Regions from separate parts of the Vibrio hyugaensis genome, predicted to be linked through region 3. Evidence: predicted binding sites of a transcription regulator. Region 3 holds the regulator's gene; each other region holds the start of a gene.
The links. Region 3 encodes PurR, which represses purine synthesis genes. Its sites were predicted from a motif close to TNANGNAAACGTTTNCNTNA; they were not measured.
Positions count from the first base shown of each region.

Region 1: purM (phosphoribosylformylglycinamidine cyclo-ligase) is a predicted target of PurR. The motif match lies at 3,175-3,194, and genes of this name have one in related genera.
Region 2: C1S74_RS06380 (NupC/NupG family nucleoside CNT transporter) is a predicted target of PurR. The motif match lies at 3,501-3,520, and genes of this name have one in related genera.
Region 4: C1S74_RS03895 (phosphoribosylaminoimidazolesuccinocarboxamide synthase) is a predicted target of PurR. The motif match lies at 4,213-4,232, and genes of this name have one in related genera.

Region 1 covers NZ_CP025794.1:3,089,319-3,096,801, forward strand. Annotated here, with positions in the region: gene lpcA (D-sedoheptulose 7-phosphate isomerase) at 1-31, shown strand, start outside; gene C1S74_RS15205 (class II glutamine amidotransferase) at 93-938, shown strand; gene purN (phosphoribosylglycinamide formyltransferase) at 1,023-1,661, opposite strand; gene purM (phosphoribosylformylglycinamidine cyclo-ligase) at 2,070-3,110, opposite strand; gene upp (uracil phosphoribosyltransferase) at 3,290-3,916, shown strand; gene C1S74_RS15230 (uracil-xanthine permease family protein) at 4,054-5,307, opposite strand; gene C1S74_RS15235 (DUF2066 domain-containing protein) at 5,550-6,848, shown strand; gene C1S74_RS15240 (DUF2069 domain-containing protein) at 6,936-7,376, opposite strand; gene wrbA (NAD(P)H:quinone oxidoreductase) at 7,397-7,483, opposite strand, start outside.
Region 2 covers NZ_CP025794.1:1,263,891-1,271,373, forward strand. Annotated here, with positions in the region: gene folD (bifunctional methylenetetrahydrofolate dehydrogenase/methenyltetrahydrofolate cyclohydrolase FolD) at 1-791, shown strand, start outside; gene C1S74_RS06375 (endonuclease domain-containing protein) at 1,531-1,914, shown strand; gene C1S74_RS06380 (NupC/NupG family nucleoside CNT transporter) at 2,161-3,360, opposite strand; gene C1S74_RS06385 (LysR family transcriptional regulator) at 3,596-4,540, opposite strand; gene C1S74_RS06390 (lytic murein transglycosylase) at 4,612-5,583, opposite strand; gene C1S74_RS06395 (YcgL domain-containing protein) at 5,635-5,916, opposite strand; gene minC (septum site-determining protein MinC) at 6,114-6,776, shown strand; gene minD (septum site-determining protein MinD) at 6,794-7,483, shown strand, end outside.
Region 3 covers NZ_CP025794.1:1,040,429-1,047,911, reverse strand. Annotated here, with positions in the region: gene glgA (glycogen synthase GlgA) at 1-1,385, shown strand, start outside; gene C1S74_RS05425 (alpha/beta fold hydrolase) at 1,508-2,311, shown strand; gene C1S74_RS05420 (putative signal transducing protein) at 2,349-2,666, opposite strand; gene C1S74_RS05415 (TVP38/TMEM64 family protein) at 2,666-3,355, opposite strand; gene C1S74_RS05410 (TfoX/Sxy family DNA transformation protein) at 3,475-4,065, opposite strand; cyclic di-GMP riboswitch class I at 4,182-4,271, opposite strand; gene purR (HTH-type transcriptional repressor PurR) at 4,551-5,555, opposite strand; gene torD (molecular chaperone TorD) at 5,999-6,646, opposite strand; gene torR (two-component system response regulator TorR) at 6,880-7,483, shown strand, end outside.
Region 4 covers NZ_CP025794.1:688,199-695,681, reverse strand. Annotated here, with positions in the region: gene C1S74_RS03910 (helicase-related protein) at 1-1,361, shown strand, start outside; gene C1S74_RS03905 (phospholipase A) at 1,473-2,231, shown strand; gene C1S74_RS03900 (hypothetical protein) at 2,467-2,844, shown strand; gene C1S74_RS03895 (phosphoribosylaminoimidazolesuccinocarboxamide synthase) at 2,993-4,096, opposite strand; gene C1S74_RS03885 (hypothetical protein) at 5,722-6,066, shown strand; gene C1S74_RS03880 (hypothetical protein) at 6,101-6,433, shown strand; gene C1S74_RS03875 (hypothetical protein) at 6,450-6,827, shown strand; gene C1S74_RS03870 (SpvB/TcaC N-terminal domain-containing protein) at 6,839-7,483, shown strand, end outside.

The DNA of each region.
Region 1 (7,483 bases), 1.5 Mb from region 3:
CATTCAGTTGATTGAAAAAGAGATGGAATAAGCTTTTCAGCTTGGCCTCGTTTGGGCTTAGTGGTGTTTTAAGGTAAGGAGTTCGTTTAACCATGTGTGAATTGCTCGGCATGAGCGCAAATGTTCCAACCGATATTTGTTTCAGTTTTACTGGATTGATGCAGCGCGGTGGTCGCACTGGACCGCATCGTGATGGCTGGGGAATTACTTTCTATGAAGGAAAGGGTTTCCGAACATTCAAAGATCCAAACCCTAGTTGTGATTCTCAGATCGCTGAGTTGGTGCAGAACTACCCGATAAAAAGTCGTGCGGTGGTTAGCCACATTCGCCAAGCAAACCGAGGCGGAGTGAACTTAGAGAACACGCACCCATTTACGCGTGAGCTGTGGGGACGCTACTGGACTTTTGCACACAATGGTCAGCTGAGTGACTACCAAGATTTGTATACGGGTCGTCACCGTCCGGTGGGAGAAACCGACAGCGAAATGGCTTTCTGTTGGTTGCTCAAACAGATGGAAGATAAATACCCTGAGCCACCTCAGGATATGGAATCGGTCTTTACTTATGTTGCTCAGTGTTGCGATAAGTTGAGAGACAAGGGCGTGTTTAACATGCTGCTCAGTGACGGTGAGTTTGTGATGACTTACTGTACCAACCATCTGTATTGGATTACGCGTCGCGCACCATTTGGCAAAGCGGCTCTATTGGATGAAGATGTCGAAATCAACTTCCAAGAAGAGACCACGCCAAATGATGTGGTTTCTGTGATTGCGACTCAGCCATTAACGGGCAATGAGGCATGGCAACGAATGAAACCGGGTGAGTTTGGTTTATTCCATGTCGGTGAATTGGTGTTGAATAATGCCAAGGCTCTGGAGGATGTACCCTTTGCCGCGCCGAAGCCGGGTAACCAAGCACCGACCGAACCGTTGAAGTGATGGTTTTCTCGCAGTATAGCATTCGAATAAAACAAAAGGCAGCCTGATGGCTGCCTTTTTGCGTTTGGTGTTTGGAATTGAGAACTATTCGTCGGCGTAGCCGTGTTCACCAAGCTCGAAACCATCAAGATACGCTTTACCATCTCTCATCGTTAGCCTTTCATCCGCTAACCACTTAGTTACCATTGGGTAGATCTTGTGTTCTTGAGTCTGCACGCGTGCAGCGAGTGCATCGGTATCGTCGTCTTCAAATACGGGTACTTTGGCTTGTAGTACCACAGGGCCGCCGTCTAACTCTTCTGTGACAAAGTGTACGCTGGTGCCGTGTTCTTTGTCGCCAGCATCAATAGCGCCCTGGTGGGTGTGTAGCCCCGGATACTTAGGCAAAAGGGAAGGGTGGATGTTGATCATTTTACCCAGGTAGTGGGAAACAAACGCGCCACTGAGAATACGCATGTAACCTGCAAGTACAATCACGTCCGGTTGGTATTCATCGATTTGTTTCATCAGTTCAGCATCAAAGTCTTCACGGGATTCGAATGCTTTTGGATCGACAAAATGCCCATTCACATCAAACTGTTTTGCGCGCTCTAAACCATAAGCGTCAGCTTTGTTGGAGAACACCGCTGCGACTTGTGCATTTGGCATACTGTCTTCGCAAGCTTCCAAGATGGCTTGAAGGTTACTGCCGTTACCCGAAATGAGGACCACTATGTTTTTCATGATGTTGAGACTGCCTTGCTATTGTAGGTTTGAAGTGCGTATCCGCTAAATTACCTACTATTAGAATGGTTTTCGATGTTCCAGATAGCAGAATGAGGACTATATCCCCAAATGACTTCATTAGGCTGGATTCAGAGCTTTGTCACCAATTCTAGTTCAAGGAAAACAACGTAGTGGAATAGTAAGCTCTTTCCAAGTTGTTTGACGATGAAATCGTATTGGTGACATGCTCCCGAAGGGCGAGTTGTATTGGCTTGTATACTTTGTTAACGATTTTTGATTTAGAACCACTAGATCTTCAAATCGTTGTCGCGCCTACAAACCAATCCATTCTCGCTGAACCAGCATTTAGAAGTTATTTGGGGATAACATCCTCATTCTTTTTATTTTTTGAGCTTGATTCGCAAGTTATTGGATTTCAACTTGCTCTTCGTTTGCTTCTGCTTGAGCGATTTCACCAATCACCCATGCGTTTTCGCCTTCTTCTTTAAGAAGAGCAACCGCTGCGTCTGCTTGGTCTTTTGGAAGAGCAACGACTAGGCCAACACCACAGTTGAACGTACGGTACATTTCGTGTGTTTCAACGTTGCCTTTCTCTTGTAACCATTTGAAGATGATTGGCCATTCCCAGCTACTACCATCGATAACGGCTTTTGTGCCTTCAGGCAGTACGCGTGGGATGTTTTCCCAGAAACCACCACCCGTGATGTGAGAAATCGCGTGGATGTCGTGCTTCTCAATCATCTTAAGTGCTGATTTGATGTAAATCTTAGTTGGTTCTAGTAGGTGCTCACCGATAGTACGACCTGCTAGCTCTTCGTTTTTATCTGCGCCAGAAACTTCTAGGATCTTACGGATAAGAGAGTAACCGTTTGAGTGTGGACCGCTTGAGCCAACAGCGATTAGTGCGTCGCCTGCTGCCACTTTCGTGCCGTCAATCACGTCTTCTTTTTCTACTACGCCAACACAGAATCCAGCAACGTCGTAGTCTTCGCCTTCGTACATGCCCGGCATCTCAGCAGTTTCACCACCGATTAGTGCACAGCCTGCTTGAACACAGCCATCAGCAATACCAGAAACCACGTCTGCCGCGGTATCTACGTCTAGCTTGCCTGTTGCATAGTAGTCTAGGAAGAATAGAGGCTCTGCACCTTGCACGATGAGGTCGTTTACACACATCGCCACTAGGTCTACGCCGATAGTGTCGTGCTTGTTCATATCCAGCGCTAGGCGAAGTTTTGTACCTACACCGTCAGTACCAGAAACCAGTACAGGTTGTTTGTATTTTGTCGGCAATTCACACAATGCGCCAAAACCGCCGATACCACCCATCACTTCAGGGCGACGAGTACGCTTAACCGCACCTTTAATACGATCTACAAGCGCGTTGCCTGCATCAATATCTACACCAGCGTCTTTATAGCTAAGAGAAGAGTTGTTACCACTCACAGGGAAGTCCTCGGTTTTTAAGTTGGATATGAAAACGGCGCTATTCTACCAGTGGTTAAATACAGATAGCAAACGTTTGCGTCGGTTTTTTTCTTTAGTGATCTATCCTGATATCCCTGCAAAAATCATGTATAATCTGAAGGTTTGTTTAAATATTGCCAATAAAGCCGGAGATGGAAATGAAAGTTGTTGAAGTTAAACACCCTCTAGTGAAACACAAAATCGGTCTAATGCGAGAAGGTGACATCAGCACGAAGCGTTTTCGTGAGTTAGCGACAGAAGTCGGTAGCCTACTTACTTACGAAGCGACTGCAGACTTTGAAACAGAGAAAGTAACCATTGAAGGTTGGAATGGTCCTGTAGAAGTTGACCAAATCAAGGGTAAGAAAGTAACAGTAGTGCCAATCCTGCGTGCAGGTCTAGGTATGATGGATGGCGTTCTTGAGCACATGCCAAGCGCACGTATCAGTGTTGTAGGTATCTACCGTGATGAAGAAACACTTGAGCCAGTGCCATACTTCAACAAGCTTGCTTCAAACATCGATGAGCGTATCGCCCTAGTTGTTGACCCAATGCTTGCAACAGGTGGCTCTATGATCGCAACAATCGATCTTCTAAAAGAGAAAGGTTGTCAGGCAATCAAGATTCTTGTTCTTGTAGCGGCTCCTGAAGGTATCGAAGCGCTAGAAAAAGCGCACCCAGATGTTGAGCTATACACAGCGGCAATCGATGAGAAGCTAAACGACAAAGGTTATATTGTTCCTGGTCTTGGTGACGCAGGTGACAAGATCTTCGGTACTCAATAAGCATTATTGTTTTACTGAATTTCAAAAAATAAAGGCTTGGTGAAAACCAAGCCTTTTTTTGTCTCTGCTATTTAGAAGCTAGCAAGCTAGATACGAGAGCAGTAGGGGCGACTTAAATCAATCAAGCCGCACAATACTTACTTCGCGTTGTCTTCTTCCATCTGTGCATTATCTACTACGTGGTTTTCACCAAGGTCGTGTGGCAGCACTAGGTTAAGAATGATTGCCACGATACCACACAGGCTCACACCTTGTAGGCTGAACTCACCAATACCGAAAGCCATACCACCGATACCAAACACTAGCGTTACCGCAACGATTACTAGGTTACGTGATTTGTGTAGATCAACGTTATTTTTAATCAGTGTGTTTAGACCAACTGTTGCGATAGAACCAAACAGTAGAATCATGATACCGCCCATTACCGGGACTGGAATGGTTTGTAGTATTGCACCCAGTTTACCCACGAGTGCAAGTACGATGGCAGTGACCGCTGCCCATGTCATGATTACAGGGTTGAACGCTTTCGTTAGCATTACCGCACCTGTTACTTCGCTGTAAGTGGTGTTTGGTGGCGCGCCAACCATAGAAGCTGCAATTGTTGCCACCCCGTCACCGGCGATAGTGCGGTGCAGACCTGGTTTCTTCAGGTAGTTTTTGCCCGTTACGTTTGAAATGGCAAGCATGTCACCCACGTGTTCAACCGCCGGGGCAATCGCTACTGGGATCATGAACAAGATGGCGTTGATGTTGAACTCTGGTGCGGTGAAGTTTGGCATTGCTAGCCAAGCCGCTTGAGCAACCGGTGTGAAATCAACCACTCCGTAGAACAGGGATACTGTGTAGCCTGCCAAAATACCGCCGACGATAGGAACCAGCTTTAGGAAGCCTTTCGCGAACACGCTTAGTGTAATGGTCGTTAAAAGTGATACCGCTGAGATGATCACCGCAGCATCGCCATTCACTAATTGAATCGCGCCGTCACCCGATTTACCTACTGCCATGTTGACCGCGGTAGGAGCGAGGCCAAGACCTATCACCATGATCACTGGGCCGACAACTACAGGAGGCAGAATTTTATGAATAAAGCCAACGCCGCGTACTTTGATCATCGCACCAAGACCAACGTATACCAAACCGGCAGCCATCAAGCCACCCATGGTTGCACCGATACCCCAAGTTTGGATACCGAACATAATAGGAGCAATAAACGCAAAAGAAGAGGCAAGGAAGATAGGGACAGAACGTTTAGTAATCAGTTGGAAAAGAAGAGTACCGACACCAGCACCAAACAGAGCAACGTTTGGGTCTAGGCCAGTAAGAAGTGGTACCAGCACGAGAGCACCAAAAGCGACAAAGAGCATCTGAGCGCCTTGTAACGCGTTTTTCATAATTATTTCCTATTCAGAGATCAGAGATACGCAGACAAATCCGGCGAATATTATCATCTGGCAATCGATTGCAATGTTGCCTAGATCAAACTTTTGTATGGATTTATAACAGAGACGAATAGTTTGTTTCCATGGTGGGTTTTAACTTGGTCAGAATACAGACAATTCACTCAGTACTCTTCTTGCTCACCGTTTGATAGTTGCTTATGATGCGTGTTCTTGTACAGAGGATTATGAAAACTATGCGCTATTTAGCTCTCTTATTGATAGGTTGGTTGTCTCTGCCAGTTTATGCATTAACTCAGGTGGATATCTATCGTGCCGAAGTGGCGATCGACAGTGAGCAAAAAGACGGCGAAGAACTCGCCCGTCAACAAGGTATGCAAGATGTGATTGTGCGTGCAACAGGCAGCGAATCTTCCCTTAGCAACCCAGTAATTAAGAAAGCAGTGGGTTCAAGTTCTCGCTATATTTCTCAACTTGGTTACGGCCAACTTGATGGTCAAAGCAGTTTGAAGATGCTGTTCAATAGTGGCCAAATCCGCTCATTGTTGACGCAAGCACAGTTGCCAACGTGGTCAGCAAGTCGTGCCAACATTCTTGTTTGGTTAGTGGAAGAACAAGGTTACGACCGTACTATCACTTGGGAGCATTCTGATTCTTCAAGTGTTGCAGCGTTGCGTGATGCGGCACAGTCACGAGGCTTACCTATCACGATGCCTGTGGGCGACTTTGATGATGTTACCGGTGTGAACGTGTCTGATTTGTGGGGCGGCTTTGTAGACCCAATCAGCCAAGCAAGCCAACGTTACCCTGTAGATGCCGTTTTGGTTGTACGCGTACAAGGTGACAAGATCCGTTGGACTTTGTATGACCAAGCGCCAACGCAATTGTCTGAGTCGAAGCAGTCGCCACGTAGTGGTTCTGCATCTGGTGCGAATGCTATTCCGGCGATGATTGGTGGTATCGCTGATTATTATGCGAAGAAAAGTGCGGTTGTTGTCTCGAGCAAGTCTTCAGAAGAGATCGATGTAAAAGTCGTTGATGTTGAATCAGCAATGGATTTCTTCAACCTAGAGGATTCCCTAACTAAGCTAAACTCAGTGGCGAGCACCGAGATCAAGCGTGTGCAAGGCAATGCTGTGACATTAACTATTCACCTCCTTGCTTCTCAACAAGCGTTTGAACAAGAAGCTTCCTCTATTCGTCCACTGGAAGTCACCGAAGATCCAATGGCGGGTTTAGAACCGGCGCCGGTACAACTTCCAGAAGCGCCTGCTCAACCAACGCAACTTCCTGCTGATACAGAGCAAGGCCAAGCTACAGAGAGTGGTGCTGTGGTTCAAGAGCTGACGGCAGAGCAGAGCGCAGTAGAAGCGAAACAGCCTGTTGTTGCTCAGCCAGCTCCAGAGCAATATGACCTTATTTACAAGTGGAAAGCTCCGGTTCGTGCTCAAGTTGAGCCAGAGCTAGATGCGGATTCTGAAATCGCCCCTGTGCTAGAAAAAGATACGGTAGAAAATCCAGAAGATGTTGGTTAATCGACGGTCTTGATTGGGTTTTCAAACAAATAAAAAGAGTCGCGTAGTGCGACTCTTTTTATTTTTTGATTTTGAAACTTCACGAGACTACTTGTTGAATTTGGCTTTCTCTTCCTTTTCAACTTGAGAAAGGCGTTTCAATTTCAACCCTAGCTCTTTACCTCTCGCTCGTGCAAACAAGATGTTACCCAAGAAGCCCAGTGAGGTGAGTAGTAACTCGACAACGGCAAGCCAGCGTTCGCCATCATCGACGTATAAAATCGTCAAACCGTGTAAGAAGTAAAGCATCAGCACAAAGTTTGCCCACGCGTGGGTGTATGGCTTACCTGCTAAAATTCCCGGTAATGGGAGCAGTAACGGAACACACCAAGCAATGGCTAATGTGGTACTACTCAGGTGTGGGTGAGGCGATAAGGCCAGTTGCCAAATGGCGACCCAAGCCAGTAGCGCTAAATTGCCAAACAACGCCATATAACGATAGGTTTGAGTTTGCTTGCTGAGAGGTGGTTGGTCGATAGAGTCAGTCATCGATTTACTTATCCTTGAGCTTACTGACTGCCTTTCAGCTTTTGTGCTGTCGCTGCCAGTCGTTTTCCTAATTGCTGTGCGAGACGAATCTCTTCTGCCGTAAGACT
Region 2 (7,483 bases), 220 kb from region 3:
AAGCTCGCGTTGGAGCGGGCCTACGTGCACCAGGTCTTGCAGTTGTTCTAGTTGGTGAAGACCCAGCTTCTCAAGTTTACGTTGGCAGCAAACGCCGTGCGTGCGAAGAAGTTGGCTTTGTCTCTAAGTCTTTTGACCTTCCTGCGACTACGTCGGAAGAAGAGTTGCTATCTCTCATTGACGAGTTGAACAATGATGCAGAAATCGACGGTATTCTTGTTCAGTTGCCACTTCCTGCTGGCATCGATGCAACGCATGTTCTTGAGCGTATTCACCCAGAGAAAGACGTGGATGGCTTCCACCCTTATAACGTGGGTCGTCTAGCGCAGCGTATTCCTAAGCTTCGCTCTTGCACGCCAAAAGGCATCATTACTCTTCTTGACCGTTACAACATCGAACTACGTGGCAAGCACGCGGTTGTGGTTGGCGCATCAAACATCGTTGGTCGTCCTATGACACTTGAGCTGCTACTTGCAGGCTGTACAACGACAACTTGTCACCGCTTTACGAGAGATCTAGAAGGCCACGTTCGCCAAGCAGACCTTGTTGTGGTTGCGGTTGGTAAGCCAAACTTCATTCCTGGCGAGTGGATAAAGAAAGGGGCTGTTGTGGTCGATGTAGGCATCAACCGCCTTGAATCTGGCAAATTAGTGGGTGACGTGGAATACGATAAAGCACGTGAAAACGCGAGCTTCATTACTCCTGTACCGGGCGGCGTAGGCCCTATGACGGTAGCCAGCCTAATTGAGAACACGATGCTCGCTTGCGAGCAGTTCCATACGAAGAAATAAAAAATTACCGATACTGAAAGGGCTCCGAAAGGAGCCCTTTTTGTTTTGAGTAATAACCCCCTCTAACTCCTCCTTGAAAATGGGGAGGGCTAGACAGAGCTTGCTTTTGGTTCACTGGATTATTCAAATGCAGCAACCGGATTTAGTTCAGAGCAGCAACCCCCTCTAACTCCCCCTTAAAAATGGGGAGGACCTGACTGAGATCGCTATTCGTTCGCTAACTTATTCAAATGCAGCAACCGGATTTAGTTAGGAGCAGGCCCCTAGCTCCCCCTTGAAAATGGAGAGGAACGGACTGAGATCGCTATTCGTTCGCTAACTTATTCAAATGCAGCAACCGGATTTAGTTCGGAGCAGCACCCCTTCTAACTCCCCCTTGAAAATGGGGAGGAGCGACTGAGATCGTTATTCGTTCACTAACTTATTCAAATGCAACTACCGGATTTAGTTCGGAGTAATAACCCCCTCTAGCTCCCCCTTGAAAATGGGAAGGACTGGACTGAGATCGCTATTCGTTCGCTAACTTATTCAAATACAGCTACCGGATTTAGTTCGGAGCAGCCCACCTTCTAACTCCTCCCTGAAAATGAGGAGAACTGGATCGCTCTAACAGATGCAATCAAAGCAAACATTATATGAATTCTCGATTATCGCTTCACACTAAGCGCACTCCGCTCTAGTCCCCTCCCCTTTCTAAGGGGAGGGTTAGGGAGGGGTTGAGAACGCAAAGGAAGCACAAGTGCAACAACGAACGTTTAACTTGAAGTATCAAAAGAAAATCAGAAGCCAGCTACGCTCGAATATGCCAAAACCTGAAGAAGTACTTTGGCAAAGAATTAGACGAAAACAACTCGGTGTAAAGTTTCGTAGGCAACACGGTATTGGTCGCTACATCGTTGACTTCTATTGTGCGGAATTGAGCTTGGTTATTGAGATTGATGGTGATAGCCATTTCTCTGCTGAGGGGAAAGAGAAAGATGCAATGAGGGATGCATTCATGGAAGCACTGGGGATTAAGGTTCTGCGATTTACCAACGAAGAAGCGATGAAGCAAACCGAGTCTGTTTTGGAAAGGATAATTCAATTTAGTTCGGAGCAACAACCCCCTCTAACTCCCCCTTAAAAATGGGGAGGACCTGACTGAGATCGCTATTCGTTCGCCAACTTATTCAAATGCAGCAACCGGATTTAGTTCGGAGCAGCAACCACCTCTAACTCCCTCTTAAAAATGGAGAGGACCAGAAAGAGAGCGATTCAACTAATGCAATCGCCACAGACATTATATTAACTGTCGATTGGCGCTCCACACTCAGCGCACTCAGGTCAAGTCCCCTCCCCTTTCTAAGGGGAGGGTTAGGGAGGGGTTCTGTTACAAACTCAAAATCACACCAGCGATTGATGCACTCATCAAGTTCGCCATTACACCTGCTGCGATTGCGCGGAAGCCGTATTTCGAGATGAATGAACGCTTCTCTGGTACGAGTGAGCCTAGACCACCAATCAGCATTGCCATGGTTGAAATGTTTGCGAAACCACACAGTGCGAAGGTTACGATAGCTTGTGAGTGTGCGCTTAGCTGAGACTTCACTTCCATCAGTTGGATGAAGGCCACGAACTCATTCACAACAATCTTGTTACCGATCAGAGAGCCTGCCACGATTGCTTCCTTCCAAGGGATACCCAACAACCATGCGATTGGTGCGAATAGGTAACCAAGTACTAGCTCGAAGCTCAGTTCCATGCCAAACAGACCGCCAAACCAGCCTAGAATGCCGTTTAGCATCGCGATGACACTTACGAACGCCAATAGGGTTGCACCTACCGCTACTGCGATACGTAGACCAGACATTGCGCCGTCTGCCATTGCTTCAACCACGTTAGTTGCACGTGGAATTTCTACTTGGTCTAGATCCATATCCTGAGTTGTGGTGTCTGTCTCTGGCATCATAATTTTTGCCATTAGAAGACCCGCTGGCGCAGACATGAATGCCGCTGCGATTAGGAAGTTCAGATCCACACCCAGTGATGCGTAACCTACTAACGTGCCACCAGCAACCGATGCCAAACCACCAGTCATTACTGCGAAGAACTGAGAGTCTGTCATGTGCTTAAGATATGGCTTAACGACTAGTGGTGCTTCAATCATGCCCACAAAGATGTTCGCTGTAGCAGATAGTGATTCTGCTCGGCCAGTACCTAACAAGCGCTGTAGACCACCACCGATTAGGTTGATCACTTTAGGCATCAGACCGATGTGGTACAAACCTGAAATCAGTGCTGAGAAAAAGATAATGATGCCAAGTACGTTGATCGCGAAGGTAAAGCCACCTGTTGCTAGGTTGCCAAATAGGAACGCGATGCCTTCTTGACCGTAGTTGATCAGATTAGAAACCGCGCCAGTTACTGCGTTAAGAGCTTCTTTACCCGCTGGTACATACAGTACCAATAGCGCGAAGATAACTTGCAGAGCAAAAGCCAAAGACACCGTTCGTAGACGAATGTTCTTACGGTTAGTCGAAAGCAGCCATGCTACGAATAGGATGGCTACGATACCAAGAATTGAGTTCATAAAATGAATCCGACAAAGGGGGAACAGGAAAGGCGTCGGATTGTATAGAGCATAATAAATGCTGCAAGTTGGAGATGTTAACAGGCTGAATAAGTCAGCTGGTTGCAATTTAACCAGCCAAATAACCCATTGAATTAAATAAAGATAAACGTTTGCCTAAAATCATTATTTCCAAATGGAAAAGATGTTTCTGAATTTGGAAAAATTTTGTGATTCAAATCACCTTATGTATTCGCTACTTAGGAATCGAGATATAAGGAGCTAATCGCTGATCCCAATGGCAAGGCGATCCGATCTTCTGTTTGATGAAATCGATCACTGCAGAGATCTTTTTCGGCATATGCTGACGACTTGGGTACACTGCATAAAACGGCATAGATTGGCTGGCTCTCCAATCTGGTAGAAGCTGAATCAATTTGCCTGAGCGGAATTCATCCCCCAGCAAGTAAGTGGCTAAGTAAGCAATCCCCCACCCTGCGATCGCAGCATCACGTACCGCTTCTGCCAAATCGACTGAGTAGTTGCCAGAGACTTTCACGTTGAGCTCTTGCTCGCGATTGGTGAACGCCCAACTGGTGTAGTCACGCTCCCAACTGCGGTAGATAAGACAGTTGTGTTGCGACAAGTCATTCGGTTCGGTTGGCGTATCGTACTTGAGTAAGTAATCCGGCGATGCTGCAACCACGAATTGACAATCTGCTAAGCGCTGAGCAATGTAGCCTTCTGGCAAATGTTCATTATTGGTGATCCAAAGATCCAAGCCTTCTTCGAGCATATCGACTTTGTAATCGAACAAATGCACTTCAACTTGCAGTTGTGGGTACTGCTCGCGAAGTTCTTGGATGGCAGGAATGATGTGGAGTGTGCCAAAAGACTGCGACAAACCAAGGCGAACTAAACCGGCGACTTCATCACGCTGGCTTTCCATCTCTAATGTCGCGCTGCTAACGGCTTGCACCAGTTGCTCACAGTGGTGGTAGAAGGTTTGCCCCGCTTCGGTTGGCGTGAAGCTGCGCGTGGTACGTTGCACAAGCTTGATGCCTAATGAAGCTTCTAATTGGCTAAGCTGTTTACTGACGTGAGAAACAGACACGCCTAGGCTCTTTGCCGCGGCGGTAAAATTCTTATGTTTGATCAACGCCGAGAAGATCACCATTTGTGCAGCACGTTCAGATAACACGCAAACCTCGTTTAAAATAGAGAAAACAAAGGGCTCCGAAGAGCCCCTTTTTATTCGTTTATACATTCAACCTAGAATGTGATGCGGTCAGCTAAATGACTCACCGCCAGTGCGAAGTAGTAAGAGCGGTTCCACTTCATCAGCACATTGTAGTTGTTGTACACCAAGTAAGTACGGCCGTTCTCATCGTCTGGCATAATCAGCCAAGCTTTAATGTCTTCGTCCAGCTTAGGAAGTGGGCTGCCATCGTATTTGGTGATACCAAGCTTGCTCCACTCTTGAAGGTACTTACCTTTTTCTGCTTCGCGACCTTGCAGGTTGTGGTCAATACCGTGTGGCACTTTAACCTGACGACCCCAAGTGAACTTATCATCCCAGCCAGATTTGCTTAGGTAGTTCGCAGTAGAAGCAAACACGTCTGCTTCCGATTGCCAGATGTCCTTCTTACCGTCGCCGTTACCATCTGCGGCAAAGCGCAGGAATGAGCTTGGCATAAACTGACATTGACCCATCGCGCCAGCCCAAGAACCTTTGAAGTTCTCTAGCTCGATATGACCTTCATCTAGAATTTGTAGCGCCGCCATGGTTTCTTTACGGAAGAACTCTTCACGACGACCTTCAAATGCCATGGTCGACAACGCGTCGATCACACGGAAGTTACCCGTGAACTTACCGAAGTTACTTTCCACGCCCCACAGCGCAACAATAAAGCGCGGCTGCACACCAAACTCATCGCCAATGCGTTTTAGTTCAGCGTAGTGTTCTTTATACAGTTGCTTCGCTTGCTTTACCTTCCACTCAGGTACCGCACGCGGAATGTATTCGTCTAACGTCAGTTTCTTCTCTGGCTGGTTACGGTCTGCTTTTACTGCACGTGGTTTGTATTCCACATCAGAAAAAGCGGCACTGATCACCTGCTCAGAAATACCTTTATCACGCGCTTCTGCACGCAATTTATTTAGGTATTCATCAAAGCCGTCGCTGCTTGCAAAGGCTGAAGTACACATACCAACGCTGAGCATGGCTGCCAGTAATTTTTTCATATCGCCCTCCTTTATGAGCGAGGCAGAGTTCCCAGATGAAAAGTTGCGAGTTTATTCGCCTTTCTGCTGGGCTTTTTGTTCTTTGTATTTATCGAGTAGGTTTTCCGGCGGAGGCGGAACCTGTAGGAAGAAACCGTCATTAATTAATGAAGCTTTCACTTTCTCGACATCAACTTGTGCCAAAGTACGGCCATCAAGTTTGATTGTCATCACCGGCATAGGCTTACCGAACATTTGCATAAGCATGTCAGGAACCTGTGAGAAATCATCCTTTTTCGGAATATAGAGATAAGTGCCTTCTTTTTTGGAACTTTTATAAATAGAACAAAGCATGACGAGCCTTTTGTGCTGATTTACCCGCTTTGAGTGCGGATTTTGTTGAAAACGTAAAATTCTCGCAAACTTGATTGCAAATTTGAGATTAATTCACTTATTTGCCCGCTTGAGAACTTGCTGCGCTAAAGGATGAAATATAACATGACAGACCTAGTTTAAGGCAACGCTCTTTCAATAAAGGCAAGAAGTCCACGATGACCCATTCACCTGACCTTAAAGGTAGCAGTTTTACATTGTCAGTTTTACACCTTTCTGACAATGAGATCGCTACGACTGTCGAATTTTTGCAAGAAAAGGTTTCTCAAGCGCCTTCTTTCTTCGCATCCGCACCTCTGGTTATCAATATAGCAAAAGTAGAAGGTGATATTGATTTCCTCGCACTTAAACAAGGCATCGCTGACGCAGGGTTTATTCCGGTTGGTGTGACTGGCTGTAAAGATAAACGCGTTCAAAACCTTGCCTCAGAAGCGGGCTTCGCCATCATGTCTGCGAGCAAATCTCCAACTCAAGCACCAGCCAAAATGGCGCCAACGAAGATCGTGCGTACGCCTGTTCGTTCTGGCCAGCAAATCTATGCGAAAGACGGTGACTTGGTTGTACTGGCACACGTAAGTGCTGGTGCCGAAGTGATTGCTGATGGCTCTATTCACATTCATGGCACCCTACGCGGACGTGCTATTGCCGGGGCGAGTGGTCAACAAGAAGCACGAATTATTTGTCACGATTTACAAGCTGAACTGGTTTCCATTGCAGGAGATTACTGGTTGAGCGATCAAATTGAGAGTGAGTATTGGCAAAAGAAAGTAATGATCAGTAAAGCCGAAGAATCATTACATCTAGAAACACTCACGATTTAGTCTAAAAAGGAAATAAAATGGCACGCATTATTGTAGTAACGTCTGGCAAAGGTGGCGTTGGTAAAACCACTTCAAGCGCAGCCATCGCCTCGGGTCTGGCTCTAAAGGGTAAAAAGACTGCGGTGATCGATTTTGATATCGGCTTGCGTAACCTCGATCTTATCATGGGCTGTGAACGCCGCGTGGTGTATGACTTTGTTAACGTCATCAACGGCGAAGCAACGCTTAACCAAGCGATGATCAAAGACAAGCGCACAGATAACCTATTCATTCTTCCAGCTTCTCAAACACGTGATAAAGACGCGCTAACGAAAGATGGCGTACAACGTGTGTTCACTGAGTTGGATGAGATGGGCTTCGACTTCATCATCTGTGACTCACCAGCAGGTATCGAGCAAGGTGCTCTGATGGCGCTGTACTACGCAGATGAAGCGATTGTAACGACGAACCCGGAAGTATCTTCGGTACGTGACTCTGACCGTATCCTAGGTATTTTGGATTCGAAGTCGCTACGCGCAGAGCAAGGTCTTGAGCCAGTTAAGCAGCATCTACTGTTGACACGTTACAACCCTTCTCGCGTAACACAGGGTGAGATGCTAAGCGTTGAAGACGTGGAAGAGATCCTACACATTTCTCTATTGGGTGTGATTCCAGAGAGCCAAGCGGTATTGAATGCATCAAACAAAGGTGTGCCAGTGATCTTTGAC
Region 3 (7,483 bases):
CTGATGTAGCCAAGGCACTGCCAGAAGCCCTTCAAAACCTTCAGCAAGATGTACGAATTACTATTCCAGCTTACACGGCTATCGAGCGACTAGCGGAAGCCGAGTTGGTATTAGATACCGAGTTAGCGCACTGGCCGTATACGGCATACAAAGTGTTGAAGCTAAACCTTGGTGATAATCCGGTCTATTTGATTGATTGCCCTCCGTATTTCAATCGTCCGTCAATGTACGCTGAAAATAACCAAGCTTATACGGATAACGGTGAGCGCTTCGCGTTTTTTAGCGCAGCGTGTCTAGATATGTTGCCAAAACTTGGTTTTCAACCAGATATTGTGCATGCGAACGATTGGCATACTGGCTTAGTCCCATTTTTGCTTAAACATCGTTATGGCAATGATGCATTTTTTGCTAAGACTCGCAGTGTTATTTCTATTCACAATGCAGTCTTTAAAGGCGTGTTTAGTTACGATGACGTTCAGTGTTTGCCTGAATTTCACAGCCGCAATGTTCCTGATGCGGCGGTAAGCGCTACGCACATCACGATGCTCAAAGCAGGGGTGATGAACGCGGACAAAATCAATGCGGTAAGCCCCACCTACGCTGAAGAGCTCAAAACAGAACTTGGCAGTCATGGTATGGCGTGGGAATTCCAACAGCGCGCAGGTGATCTTGTTGGGATTTTAAACGGTTGCGATTACGGAACATGGAACCCTGAAACCGATTCTAATCTGCCGTTAAATTACAAAGCGAACCGTCAAAGTATGGTCCGTGGCAAAAATGCATGTAAGAAAGCGCTACAGGAAAGGCTGGGGCTTGAAGAATCAGACAACGCCATGTTCGGTATGGTGTGTCGTCTAACGCAACAGAAAGGTGTGCATTACCTGCTGCCTGCATTAGCTGATTTCCTTAAGCATGATGTTCAGCTCGTCGTTGTTGGCACTGGCGATCCTGTTCTTGCTGCGCAGTTAAGAGACGTAGCCGCGCAATTTGCGTGTAAGTTTGTTTTTGTAGAGGCTTACGATAACGAGCTAGCACATTTGGTTGAGGCGGGATCGGATTTCTTCTTAATGCCTTCAGAGTTTGAACCGTGCGGCTTGAACCAGATCTACAGCATGGCTTATGGCACCTTGCCAATTGTTCGTGGGGTAGGTGGCTTAAAAGATAGCGTCAATGATTACGATGTGGATCCGAACGATGCGACTGGGTTTGTTTTCTACGAACCAACACCGCAAGGATTACTGCTCATTATGCTAAGAGCGCTATTACTTTACGCACAAAATGTGGCAGAAGTGAGACGCGTACAACTTCATGCGATGCAAAAAGATTTTTGCTGGCGTAAAGCAGCAGAAGAGTATTTGCAGTTGTATTATGCTGCGTTAAATTGACGCAAAATCTTTAAAAATTGTAACCAAAGGCACCGAATTAGGTGCCTTTATTACTTTGCTCTTATGGAGTGTGGTAGGATTTACCCACACTTTTTCATACAGAATGCTTTTCAAACTGATAAATGACTCAGCCACTTCTATTCCATAAAACCTATTTACACCCTACCAGCAATGAGTGGGTCGTTTTCGTACATGGTGCTGGTGGCAGTTCTTCAATATGGTTTAAACAATTAAAGGCCTATAAAGAGCACTTTAATTTGGTCTTAATCGATCTCCGTGGACACGGTAAGTCAAACCAGTTAATTAAAGAACTGATGACAAGCCGTTATACTTTTACTGAGGTAACGCAGGATATTTTAAAAGTATTGGATCATTTGAAGATCCAATCTGCCCATTTTGTCGGTATGTCACTTGGTACTATCATTGTGCGTAATCTGGCTGAAATGGCAACAGAGCGCGTGAGCTCAATGGTGCTTGGTGGGGCAGTAACACGTTTAAATACGCGGTCTCAGATCTTGGTTAAACTCGGTAACCTTGGAAAGCATATTCTCCCTTATATGTGGTTGTATAAACTCTTTGCTTACATCGTGATGCCACAAAAAAATCAACGTGAATCTCGTCACTTGTTTATTCGTGAAGCAAAGAAGTTATGTCAAAAAGAGTTTAAGCGTTGGTTCACGCTGGCGGCGGATGTAAATCCGTTGATGAAGTATTTTAAAGATAAAGAGTTGCCTATTCCGACGCTGTACCTAATGGGGGATAGAGACTACATGTTCATTAAACCAGTAAAAGAAATGGTTGCGGTGCACAAGCTCAGCTCATTACGTGAAATTCCAAATTGTGGCCACGTATGCAACGTAGAGCGCCCAGAAGATTTTAATCAACACTCTATTGAGTTTATTAAGCAGCAAAGCCTAGCGGCTTAATAGATTTGAGAACCGATCTAAAAAGATAGGGGAGCCATCATAGCTCCCCTATTTGATATCCACATTGCCAACAAGCACCAAACTGTCCCTCATTCTGCTCTGAACATTGCGGACATTGCCAGTCTTGGTAAGTAAGCTCTGTTTGTTGTCGATAGTCTTCAACAATCGCAGACGCTTTTAACTGCTGTTCCGGATGTAAAAGCCAAACATACGGGTCTGTATCATCGCTGAAGGGCAACTCTCCCTTCAACCCAAACATACCTTCGCCTCTTACTTCACAGTGTATCTGCTCGGTTTTGAGGAGCTCACAAACGATATGAGCTTCCGCAGGGTTTTTAGCGATGAAGATTTTCATTAAGCGTTTCCATTTTGAACTTGAGCAGGGCGGACCTTATTCATAACCCATTTAGCGATAATAGGGAACAAACCAAGCAGAGCAAATGACGCTAATACGGTTGGTGACACTATTCCCGAAAGACTGTCGATAGTGGCTAGTTGAGTGCCCGCATTTAAGTAAACGGCAGTACCAGGCAGCATGCCGATTTGGCTTGTTAAATAGAAGCGGCTGATAGACATCGGTGTTAACCCCATTAAGAGGTTGATCAAGAAAAACGGGAACACTGGGATTAACCGTAGTGAAAATAGGTAAAACGCACCGTCTTTTTCGACACCTTGGTTAATAGCATTAAGTTTATTACCAAATTTACTTTGTACCCATTCGCGTAATAGATAGCGGCTGCTCAAAAATGCAATAGTTGCGCCGATGGTGCTGGCGAAAGACACCAATAATAAACTGGTCCAAAAACCAAATAGGGCAGCGCCGAGCAGGGTAACAACGGCGGCTCCCGGAATAGAGAAGGCGGTGATTGCGATGTAAGCTAAGAAGTAAGTCGCCGCAGCAAACACAAAGTTTTGGTCAATGAACGTATTTAGTGCTGCTTGTTGTGCTTTGGCATTTTCTAAGGTGAGATATTGGCCAAAATTTACCCCTAAAAAGAGAATGGTGGCGAGCAGGATCAGTCCTAAAATTAGTTTCTTATTCATCGTAATTACTCCATTTGGCTTCTTAAATAATAAGACAGAATAAGAGAAGAAAAAATTTCAAAAAAAAACCGCAGTATGAAAACTGCGGTTTTTACTCAATGTCATGCTGATAGTGCGTGTTAAGACAGTGCGCTCATCAGTTCTTCGCGGCGAGACTGAGGGACGACGCTCCAATGGGTGCCGTTGATTGCACCTTCTAACGCCCACAACAACTCAAGGCTTACCGTAGAGGCATGCGTATCTTGGATTGCTTTGTAAGCGCTCAGGGCACCTTCTTCTTCTAATTGCTCCACAGAGTCAATGCCCGCTTTCTTCAACATACGTTCAGTTGCTAGGCGCAGATTCGGAAGGTCTTTCAATCGATTAGGCTTGGTGCTTGCTTGTTGTTTTTTTTCTTGCTTGGCAGTCTCGAGAGATTGCTTTGCAACATCAATCAAGCGATCCGTTGAATCCCATAGGTCATCAGAAATAGCATAGTATTTCGTAACCACAGGAAAACCACGTTTCTTGTAGACGTACGGTTTTAGTCCTTGAGTCTCGAAGTCAGATGAAGTTTGTTGGTCAGCTCGAATATGAAGTCGGTTATTTACAACTAGTGCAAACATCGTTTCATCGGCGAAAAGCCCGAAGCCACCAAACATTGAGCGCGACTTGATAGTACCAAGTGCCTCAAACAGCTTCATTGAGTCTTTGAGTATCGGTTTATCCATGATGTGTTATCTCGGTGTAATTAATATTACGCCACCAAAAATCAGGTCCGAGAGATTAGCAAATGCATGCAGACACAATGTCATTAAAGGGTAAACTCACTTAATGCATATTTGCCATCGGTAACCCCGCTACCTTCCATCTAATAAGATGGTTCAGGCCGGAGGCTTTGCGTCCCACCCTTTCGAATGGTTTGCCCTGTGCGTGACACTTTGAGAATACTTCGTATATTGAATTAACATCACGTTTCAAATATAAAAGTGTGATATTGGTTCAGTTAATAGTGTTTATTTGGTGTGCTTGGTTTCATATTTGGGAACGATCCCTTGTCATACAAAAGGTTGATGTAGGAAATAGGCTACGTCCAATTAAAACAGCAACTTATCTAAGCTTACGTAGATATTGACACACTGAAATGTTTGAGGAATGTTATTTTTAGGCAATAAAAAAGCGCCCACAAGAGCGCTTTATAAAATTATAGGCAGGTTTAGTTTAGTTTCTTAACTGTGTTGCGCACTACAATTTCTGGCTGCATTTCGAAAATTCGCTTCTCGTGTTCTTTGTCTTTGATGCGTTCTAGCAAAATTTCAAAGGCATTTTTACCAACACGACGCTTTGGTTGGTGAATGGTCGTTAGCGGTGGCGAGAAGTATTCCGCTAGCTCGATGTTGTCATAACCGATTACCGAGATATCGTCCGGTACTTTGATGCCATTTTGTTGCAAGCGACTCATCAAACCAAGCGCCATGGTATCGTTAAAACAGAATACCGCAGTAGGACGTTTTTCCATTGCAGTGATGTTGTCAGCAGCAAGCACGGCAGTATCACACTCAAAGTTACCTTCAAGTACCCAATCTTCATTTACTACTAAGTTTGCTTCTGCCATTGCGCGGCGGTAACCTGCAATTCGTTCTTGGCATGCGGCTTTTTCGAAGTGACCGCTCAAACAAGCAATATCAGTGTGACCATTGTCGATCAGATATTTTGTTGCGATGTAGCCACCTTCTTCAGAGTTATCAATGATCTTGTCCGCTTGAGAACTCTCTGGGCCCCAGTCCATCACTACTTTCGGGATATCAGAATGACGGTCAAGCATCTCTTTCAGCTCTTCCGTTAAGTCAGAACACATCACCAAAATACCATCTACGCGCTTTTCCGCTAGCATGCGAATGTAGTCACGTTGCTTTTCGTAGATACCGCCAGTATTACATAGGATCAGTGTATAACCTTGACGGTAACAGTAGCTTTCAACGCCGTCGATAACTTCTGAGAAGAAAAGGTTAGTCGATTGCGTTACCAACATACCGATAGTGCGAGTTGAGTTACACTTCAAGCTACGTGCAACTGCACTTGGCGCGTAATTTAGTTCATCAACCGCTTTCATTACTTTTTCTTGGGTTGCTTCAGCAACAAAACGCGTTTTGTTGATTACGTGCGAAACTGTTGTGGTAGAAACGCCGGCTAAGCGAGCAACGTCTTTTATAGTGGCCATAAATGATGTCCTGTATCGAGCTACTGAATACCGTAGTGAATACAACCTTACGCTTAGTATGTTGCGCGAATTGAACCATATCTGAAGTTTAAGGTTCAATTAATTAGGCAGCGGTTGTTCCGAAATCGGTATAAAAAGGTTTGTAGCAACATTTGTTGCTGAATCTCATGTTCCTTACTTATATAAGTGAGGAATTAGTCAGCAATCTTGTTAATAAAACACAAAAACCGCCATATTTCAGCGGTTTACATATAAGTCGTATTTAATCGTTTGCGCTCACATTTTAGACTGATGTGGGCACACTAGCAATATTTTCAGCAGGTGTTTTGCGCTATTGAGGTCACATTTTAACTGCTAAATGGAAAGGGCTTCTATGTGCTAGATTAAAAAATTAACGAATAAAATAGGGAGCCCGCTTGCGAGCTCCCTGAAATTGGCGGCAATTATTCACCAAGAAGGTAGGTGCTGTCCAGTTTACAAAATGCAATTAATAGTTGCGCAACGCTTACATAGAAACCAAATTCGTCGAATTGCTTACATTTCGCAGCAAACTGTGGCAACCAAGACATAAGATGCTTTTGGATTAAGTCGTTCTGTTTCTCGAACGCTTCTTCCATGTGTTTGTCTTGTTCTAATTCGTTAGAACGGATGATCATGTTACCTAAGAAGTCCAGTTCAACCGCTAAGTGATCAGCTGGCTCTTTAAGGTTCTCATCAACCTGAACACCAAAATCGGCCATCAGTTTTTCCATCTCTTCTGCTGGCTTGTCATTTAAAAGACCAGATTCACCGATGTACATAGATGCGTAAGGTAATGCGCCATGCTTTTCTGTTTTCAGGAAAAGCTCACAGAAATCTGCAGCAAGTTCTAATTGCGCATCTTCTCGGTCTTGTAGGCGGTTGAGTGCGTCAACAAGGGTATCAACGGCTGGCTTCAGTGATTCATTTTCACCTAAACCTGCTAAAAAGCTTCGAATTTCCACACTCTGGTAAGCTTCTAGTTCTTTCTCTGTGAGTTCTTTTGCGAACAGACTAGAAAACCACCAATAGATCTCTGCGCGTTTTTCGTTAAAAGCTTTCACTTCTTGCATTTTTTTGCTCCTGAATGATTCTCCCCTAAGTGTAAACAATTAAGATGAATAGCAGTAACTATAATTGTTATCCATTATGGGAAAATGTGCTTGTTTATGAATGGCTGTAAATAAGCTTGCTTTGAATCAATAAAATCGCAAAATCTTGCTTTTTAATGTATCTATGACTAGAAATGTTACTAGTTATGAATAGAATACGTCTTGGAAAATAAAAAAGACAGAAAGTGGTGTAAATGAGCTATCACGTATTAGTCGTAGAAGATGATGTTGTAACTCGTAGTAAGCTTGCGGGCTACTTCCAAAATGAAGGCTACAAAGTCAGTGAAGCAGAAAGCGGTGCAGAAATGCGCGAAGTGCTTCAAGGTGGTGATGTGGACCTTATCATGCTGGATATTAACCTGCCCGGTGAAGACGGTCTTATGCTTACGCGTGAATTACGCAGCCAATCAGATATCGGCATCATATTAGTGACAGGACGCACGGATAGCATTGACAAAATCGTTGGCCTAGAAATGGGTGCGGACGATTATGTGACAAAGCCTTTTGAATTAAGGGAATTATTGGTTCGCGTTAAGAACCTGTTGTGGCGCATTTCTGCGGCTCGCAATGGTTCACAAAAAATCGCGAACGACACTAATGAAGAACACATTGTACGTTTCGGTGAGTGGACGTTTGATATTCAACGTCGTGCTCTCAGCCGCAATGGTGAGCCAGTGAAACTAACCAAAGCTGAATATGAGCTTTTGGTCGCACTCTCATCGTACCCAAATCAGGTACTAAGCCGCGAACGTATTTTGAATATGATCAGCCACCGAGTGGATGCGCCAAACGATCGTA
Region 4 (7,483 bases), 350 kb from region 3:
TGACGCCACCTGAATTGCACCGTGAAGAACTTGTAGAGCCAATGCTAGCTGCGGCTTGTTGTGGGTACAGACTTTCCGAACTTTCCTTCCTCGATCTTGTGCCTGAAAAGTCACTTAACTCAGCACTCCAAACCTTGCAAGGGATGGAAGCGGTAGACGAGCAAGGTGACATCACCGAGCACGGTAAAAAAGTTTACCCTCTACCAATTGATGCCCTGTTTGCGGACTTAGTGACTCGCGTCCAAACCAAATCAGAAAGAGAAGCAATGATCGATTTAGCAGCAGCGCTTTCTGTGCCAGCTCAGTTGTATCAATTGCAAGGCGGTGAGTCTGCCGAAGCATTAGCACAAGAAGAACCATTTGGTTGTGATGCCTCGCTGATGATTCGCTTGGTGCGAGGGGAGCAACTTCCTGGCGTTAATGTCGATGTGAGCGTACTTGAAGAAGCACAAGGCTTGGCGAAACAGATGCGAGAAGTGTTTGAATTACCGGATCTTGAAGTCGCATCGCGATACAAACGTGATGAGTTGATCAAAGCCATTGCCACCTTGCATCCACAACTCGTATTTGTGCGCCGAGAACGACGTCGTGACGCGCTAGGCAATGGTTTGATGGAAATGATGGTTGGGCGCAATAGCCGTTTCTCCGAAAAAAATGAAGCAGCTTTGGTGTTAGATAGCCACAGCGTACCCGGACGAGGCGTAAAACAGACGCTCAATCTTGCCTCCGTAATGCTACCTGTTTCCCTCAATCTGCTGCGCGAATTAGAGCTTGGTGAGTGGCAACAAGGCGAAACCAATTATGAGGAAGAAGCCCCACGAGCGACCATGCATTTGATCTATGCAGGGCGAACCATCTGTACTGAATATCAAGCGCTTGAAGGCGAAGTTGCCGTCCAATCAATTGTTGAGATGATCGAGAACGAAACTTTACTGCCAGGATTTGCACCGCTAAGAAGGCAGCAAATTCAGCATTGGAAGATCTACAACGCACTCGGGCTAAATCCAGAGTCTATCGATAAAACGGAACTCGATGGTTTGTCTTTCGCGACTTGGTTAGTCGAGCAGCTGGAAACGCTTGGCGTAGAAAGTGTGGAAGATATCGAACTGTTTGAAGCCGATGACATCCCGTTCGAAGGCATCCCTGAGTGGGAATATGATGACTTTGTTGAACGCTATCCACTTAAACTCGTACTTGCAGAGCTAAAACTGGATGTTGAGTATTTTGTATCACGCAAGCTCGTGCAGGTTATCTACGCCGAAGGAAGTCGAAAAGGGGATCCTAAACGCTGGGAGTTGCCACGTTGGTCAGGTTGGAAAGTGCAATACAAGAAAGCCAGTCGAGTATTAGATGTGAAGTAACACAATCCGGAACAGTATTTGCTTCACCTCGTTTCCCTTGAAGTTTATGGCCTGTTTTTAGGCGATAAGGAATGAATTTGCCGCTCTTGTTGAGCGGCGTGAAGGAAAACGATGAAGTATAAAACAATTCCACTATTGTTATGCCCCGTACTGGCTTACGGAAAAAGTATTAATCATATCTCCACTTACGAAGATAACTATGTCCTCGGTACGTACACCTCAGACATTAATCAAGATGCTTACAATGAACTCGGTTCTGAAATGGACTCATTACAGCATTTTGAAGTGAAGTTTCAAATCTCCGCTTCGATTCCATTTTATCGATTTAACTCTGGTACTGCGCTGATGGGTGCGTACACACAAAAATCTCTCTGGCAACTTGCTAACTCTGACATATCTTCTCCGTTCAGAGAGACCAACTACAAACCACAAGTATTTCTCGCGCACCAATCCAACATGCTTTTATTCAACCACTTAGAAGCGGGCTATAAGCATGAATCAAATGGTCAATCAAGTAAGCTTTCTCGCAGTTGGGATAGGTTATATATCGCCACCGAACGTTTTTCAGGCCCTGTGGAATATGGTGCACACGCTTGGTGGGTAATCGCCACTGAAAATGATGAAATGGAAGACTATTATGCGCCTTATGAACTTTGGGCAAAGGTCTACACTGGCGCTGGTGTGTTCAATACCCGAGGCTTTTACAACTTTGCTGATGATAAAGGTGGCATCGAGTTAGGTTATACCTTGTACTTTAACGACATCCTTGGTCTGTATGTTCAGGGATACCATGGTTATGGCGAAACGCTCATCGACTATGATCACTCTCAAACTCGCGTGGGGCTTGGTATTCGATTGGTGAATTTATAAAGGGCTTTTATTTGCTTGATGTGCTTAGCGACGTTTTTAGTTCAGCGTTGAAAATATTAATCAATTGGATGCTTATATATGGCGAAGCTGTACATCATTTGTTACAAAGCTGGTTTTAATATTTCCTTTTGAGGTTAAATAAGGGCATAAAAGACCATTGTTTTATATCCTATTGCTATATCAAAGTAATTGAACGATATTTTGTATATCTCATTTCAGAGTGTCGAGGCATAGGATGGAGCAACAAGGAAAGACATGCATTGAATTCGACTACACCAGCTTCCTAGGGGCAACGGGAAGTAAGAAGTGGACCTTTCTGGAAGCGTTCGCCACCATCGCGCCCATTTTTGGCATGATGTGGAAACAGAACATCGCGGAATTGAGCCAACCAGAGGATCGTCTTTGGGACGCTGCATTAAAATCGATGTCTTCACGTCAGAGCGATGAATCCAATTTAGTGATGTTGGCAAAGCTTGCAAAACATGAAGGAATCCATGAATTACGTGTAGTTATGCCTTATTCGTTAGACTTAAAACAAATTGAGTACATTGAATCTAGAAGTAAACTAAAAGTAGATACCACAGAGCAAGATGTCCTTAATTTGAAGTTCTAACACTAAAGCGATACCTTCCCCCAATCAAAAAAGCGATCGAGTATTCGGTCGCTTTTTTATTACCTGTTGTAAACCTGAGAACCAATGCTGTGTTTTAGCTTAGCTACCTTTTGTATTCGGTTTTTACTCAGCGTTTAGCGAGTAAAGCTTAATCAATCAAACCGTATTCTTTGCTCAAGATTTCGATGATCTCTGCTTTCGGGTTGTCACTGAGCTTGATTGGCTGACCAGTAATCTTCTCGGCAATGTTGATATAAGTGCGAGAGATATCCATCAAAGATTCTACTGGCAGGTCGTTATCACGAGCAAGACCTTCACGCTCAGGCATGCGTTCTTTGTTAAGCAGAATATCAGGATCAGGGAAGTGGTTTAATAAGAACTGACGGAAACCTTCTTTCGAGTTCTCAACGATGTTTCCGGCTTGGTATTCTTTGGTATCCCAAATACGTGACGAATCAGGCGTACCTACTTCATCCATGTAAATGAGCTTTTCGTTACCTGCTGCGTCGTGAACGTAGCCAAACTCAAACTTAGTATCCACAAACGTTTGGTCGATAGCTTCAAGTGCATAACTAATAACGTTAAAGCCTTCTTTCAATAGTTTCTCGTATTGGGCGATGTCTTCTGCGCTAGAAAAGTTAAATGCTTCGTAGTTGTCCACGATGTTTTGGCGAGTGATGTTCACGTCATCCGCTTCAGGAACGTCTGGAATGCCTTTCAAGATACCTTTGGTTGACGGTGTCATTAGCAATTCAGGTAACGCTTTATCTTTCTCAAGACCTTCCGGAAGCTCAATACCACAGAACTCACGTTCGCCGTTTGCATAAGCGCGCCACATAGAACCTGTGATGTATTTACGGCAGATTGCTTCAATCTTAACTGGCTTCGCTTTTTGTACGATCCAAACGAATGGGTGAGGGATGTCCAAGATATGACTATCAGCAAGGCCATTGTCTTTGAACAATTTGAACCAGTGGTTAGAGATCGCGTTGAGTGCAGCGCCTTTACCCGGAACGCCTTTGAGTCCACCTTCGCCGTGCCAGATACAATCGAATGCAGAAATACGGTCACTGATCACCATGATGGCCAGTGGTGCATCAGGAGCGACATCGTATCCTTTTTCTTTGATCAGCCGTGCGCTGTCTTCTTCAGTTAACCAGTAAACAGAGCGAACTTTTCCGCTGTGAACAGGCTTGTGGGTGCGAATTGGCAGGTCGTCATTGACGGCAAGTACTTGATTAGCAAGGCTCATTGCGACATTCCTATCATCTTAATCAAACGTCATAAAGAGAAGATATCCAGCGAAAAATGTGCGCTGAATAAATCGAATGAGGGCATCATACCAGAACTATTTTAACTCGCCAGAGAAAAAGCAAACGTTTGCCTTTGCTTGGCTTTCCAAAGAATGAATTAACCAGAGTGAAAAAGTGTACTTTTTCTACTTAGTAATGGCCTTAATAAAGATGAGCTCCGGATTTTTGGCAGAGCAATCATCACTATCGAACTCTACTCTTACTCTTTTATTTATAAATGCAGCAGCCAATGCTACCGAGTCATATTCATTGCTGAGACATAGATGAGAGTAGTAACTGCATTATGAAAACTTGATATCAACGATGGCTTTTATCATCCGAAAGTGTTCAACATTCAACTTAGATGCATGTAAAGAGTTAAGAGCATGCGAAACTGAGTAATAAAGTGGGGAGCTTTTCATTGTGAAGCAACATGATTTTATGTTTAAAGGAGTAAGACCTGATTCGTAAACATGGTTAGTAATTTATTATAAAAACTACGTTAATTAATTTAGTTATTTTTAATTTAGAACCTTCTTATTGAGCTGGTCGGATGGTGTTGTTTCTATCGAATTCTAACAAGGTAAAATATTAATAACTATGATTTATCACTCTTTTAATACTCTCCATTTATAATGCTTGTTATTGATGCTTTTGTAATTAAAATGCATTTACAAAACCGATGTCACCAATGGTTTTATAAAAAATTCATAACCACCTTACACTTTCATAACAAAGGTGTTTGTTTTTTTATAAGATAAGTGTACATTGAGAACAATTTATTAACTGAAGCGTAACTATAGTTAAAATAATGATAAGTAGATTCTATAAATTGAACTGATAATAAGTAGAAGTGGCCTTTTAAGGCATATGTTTAGAATCTTTAGTTATTAGATACTATTAACAATATGATGTGAGGAAAATAAAGTGAAAATGGTGTTGTTAGTTGCTTTTTTATTTGTATCGTTGCCAGCGTTGTCTGGGGCATTTTCTAGTGCCGCGGTGCCAACAAGAGTCGATATAGAGAGGGGGAATGGTTTTATGGTTTATGGTAATTTTGGTAATCCAATGAACTGTACAAGAGAAAACAGATTTTTTATTCAGAAAACACATCACAGTACAGCGAAATCTACTCAACCGTTTTAGCAGCATTTACAGCACAAAAAAAGATACTGCTTTATTCTCATAACTGCACCTCGGTTGGCTGGTACTCTCAACCTGAAGTTACATATAACACTGTGACTCCAAGTGGTACGGTTTACATCCTTAATTAAGTTGTAGTTATGACAACATTAATTTTATGCATAGAAATAACGCTAGTCGTTACATAGGTAGTTATAAACCCCACAAGACTTGCCGTAAATCCGAGTATTTATATCACTAATCAATCTAGTCACGACGAGAACATAGCTTACATTATTATCAATCCAGCTAGTGGATGCATCATGTTGGTGCTTATATTAATAGGGACTATAAAGAAAACATTGAAGGAAATGTAGGCATTGTTGAGTGTTTTTAATCTTTATAATGCCGATTAGTGAAAGCAGATGAATTGTTAAACAAGAAGCGCTTAATAAGAGGGAAAATGAAAACGATATTATCACTAGTGGGGCTACTTGCCTTAGTCACTACTTTTCCGGCAATTTCGGACACACATTGCAAAGGAAAAGTCACTTATCTTGCTATCGGAAGGAGTGGAACTGTTTTAGTCAATGGTCCAGGCGGATTGCCGAGTGTGTACCTGTGTAATGTTCAAAATAAGGTCAACAATATAGAGGTCGAGAGTTGCAAAGCTATTTACAGCACCTTACTGGCTGCAAAATCACAAGACAAAACGGTCAATATCACCTTCCTACCTAATATAGACTCATGCTCGTCATTTAAGAGTTGGTCAGTAGCTAAAAATTTAAACTGGGTTTTCGCAAGCTAATAACCTCAAATTTCTCCGAATAAAAGAAAACAAAATGAAAAAATGTCTATTTACTGTCGCAGTATTTGCGAGCCTATCTTCTCCTGCCTTTGCGGTTAAATGGAAAGATTCACCCTATGTAGAGATCAAGAAACTTTACCCCCACAATGGAGGGTTGAATTTTTATACGGAATATAAGGATGAGTCTGTTTCTGCCTGCGACGGTGGTTACCGTTTTGAAATTCCTGCTTCAGCACAAAATTACGATACGAAAGTTAGTGTGATTATGGCTGCTTTTATGGCGAAGAAAAAAATCCTCCTCAGATACGATGCTGAGCAAACGAAGAAATGTGCTGCTGTAGTCGATCGTTTCTTAGTTAAACCTTAGTCGAGCAGGGCTTCATATGAACCATTACTCGCGGTGCTCATTGGTGTTACTGTCCGGGATCGCAGTTGTCGGATTTACAGTTTTTTCTAGTTCAAATACACCCAATTCGCCAGATGTAGATCAATCAACAAAAGAAGAGCTTTTCTCCAAGCATTCTCCACAAGTGATTTTGAGTGATGACGTGGCATTTCCATCTCCCGTTGTCCAATTACAACAAACGATGGCGGCGGGTTTAGTTGAGCTTGCGGATCCCTCTCTTGAGTTGATTCGGGGTGATTTACAAGATTTTTCTGATGAGAATGTAGATGAAACGTATCAACCGCCCTCAGAGCTTGCTGACCTAGAGTCTCGCTTAGAACAATTGCAACAACTACACAAAAGTCTTAAACAATAAAGGACAAAGTGGTGTCAACTAAAAAGTCTATTCAATATGCAACGATATTTGCGGTATTGTCCGCAAGCGTTGTATCCAGTTCGCTTGAAGCCAGAGTTCCCTCACTTTACAAAGATACTATTGGACTCAGTGGCGATTATGCAACCTCAGGTGGCGAAGCCACTTATACTTTACCCATCGTAGTGTCAGCGGGGCGTGCTGGTCATCAACCAGAACTCAGTCTTGATTACCAGAGCGACTCTCCCAATGGCATGATGGGCATGGGTTGGAGCTTGGGCGGTCAGTCTGTTATTTACCGTTGCGGTAAAAACTTAGAGACGGACGGTAACTGGGGGGGAGTGCATTTTAACTCGGACGATCGTTTTTGTATCGATGGTCAACGCCTTATTGCGGTTGAAGGCGCCGACGGCGGTGATTTAACCGAATACAGAATCAAAAAGAACGGCTACAACAAAATCGTTTCTTTTGGGAGTAGTGGTAGTAGCGGCCCAGCCTATTTTAAGGTTTGGAAAACGGATGGCAGTGTTCTTGAGTACGGCGTTACCTCGGATTCTCGCGTAGAGTTGCCAACTGAGTCGGATGTGTACAAGTGGTCTCTGAACAAGAGAACAGATGCGAGCAAACAAAATCATATTCTGTATCACTACCGCGAAGAT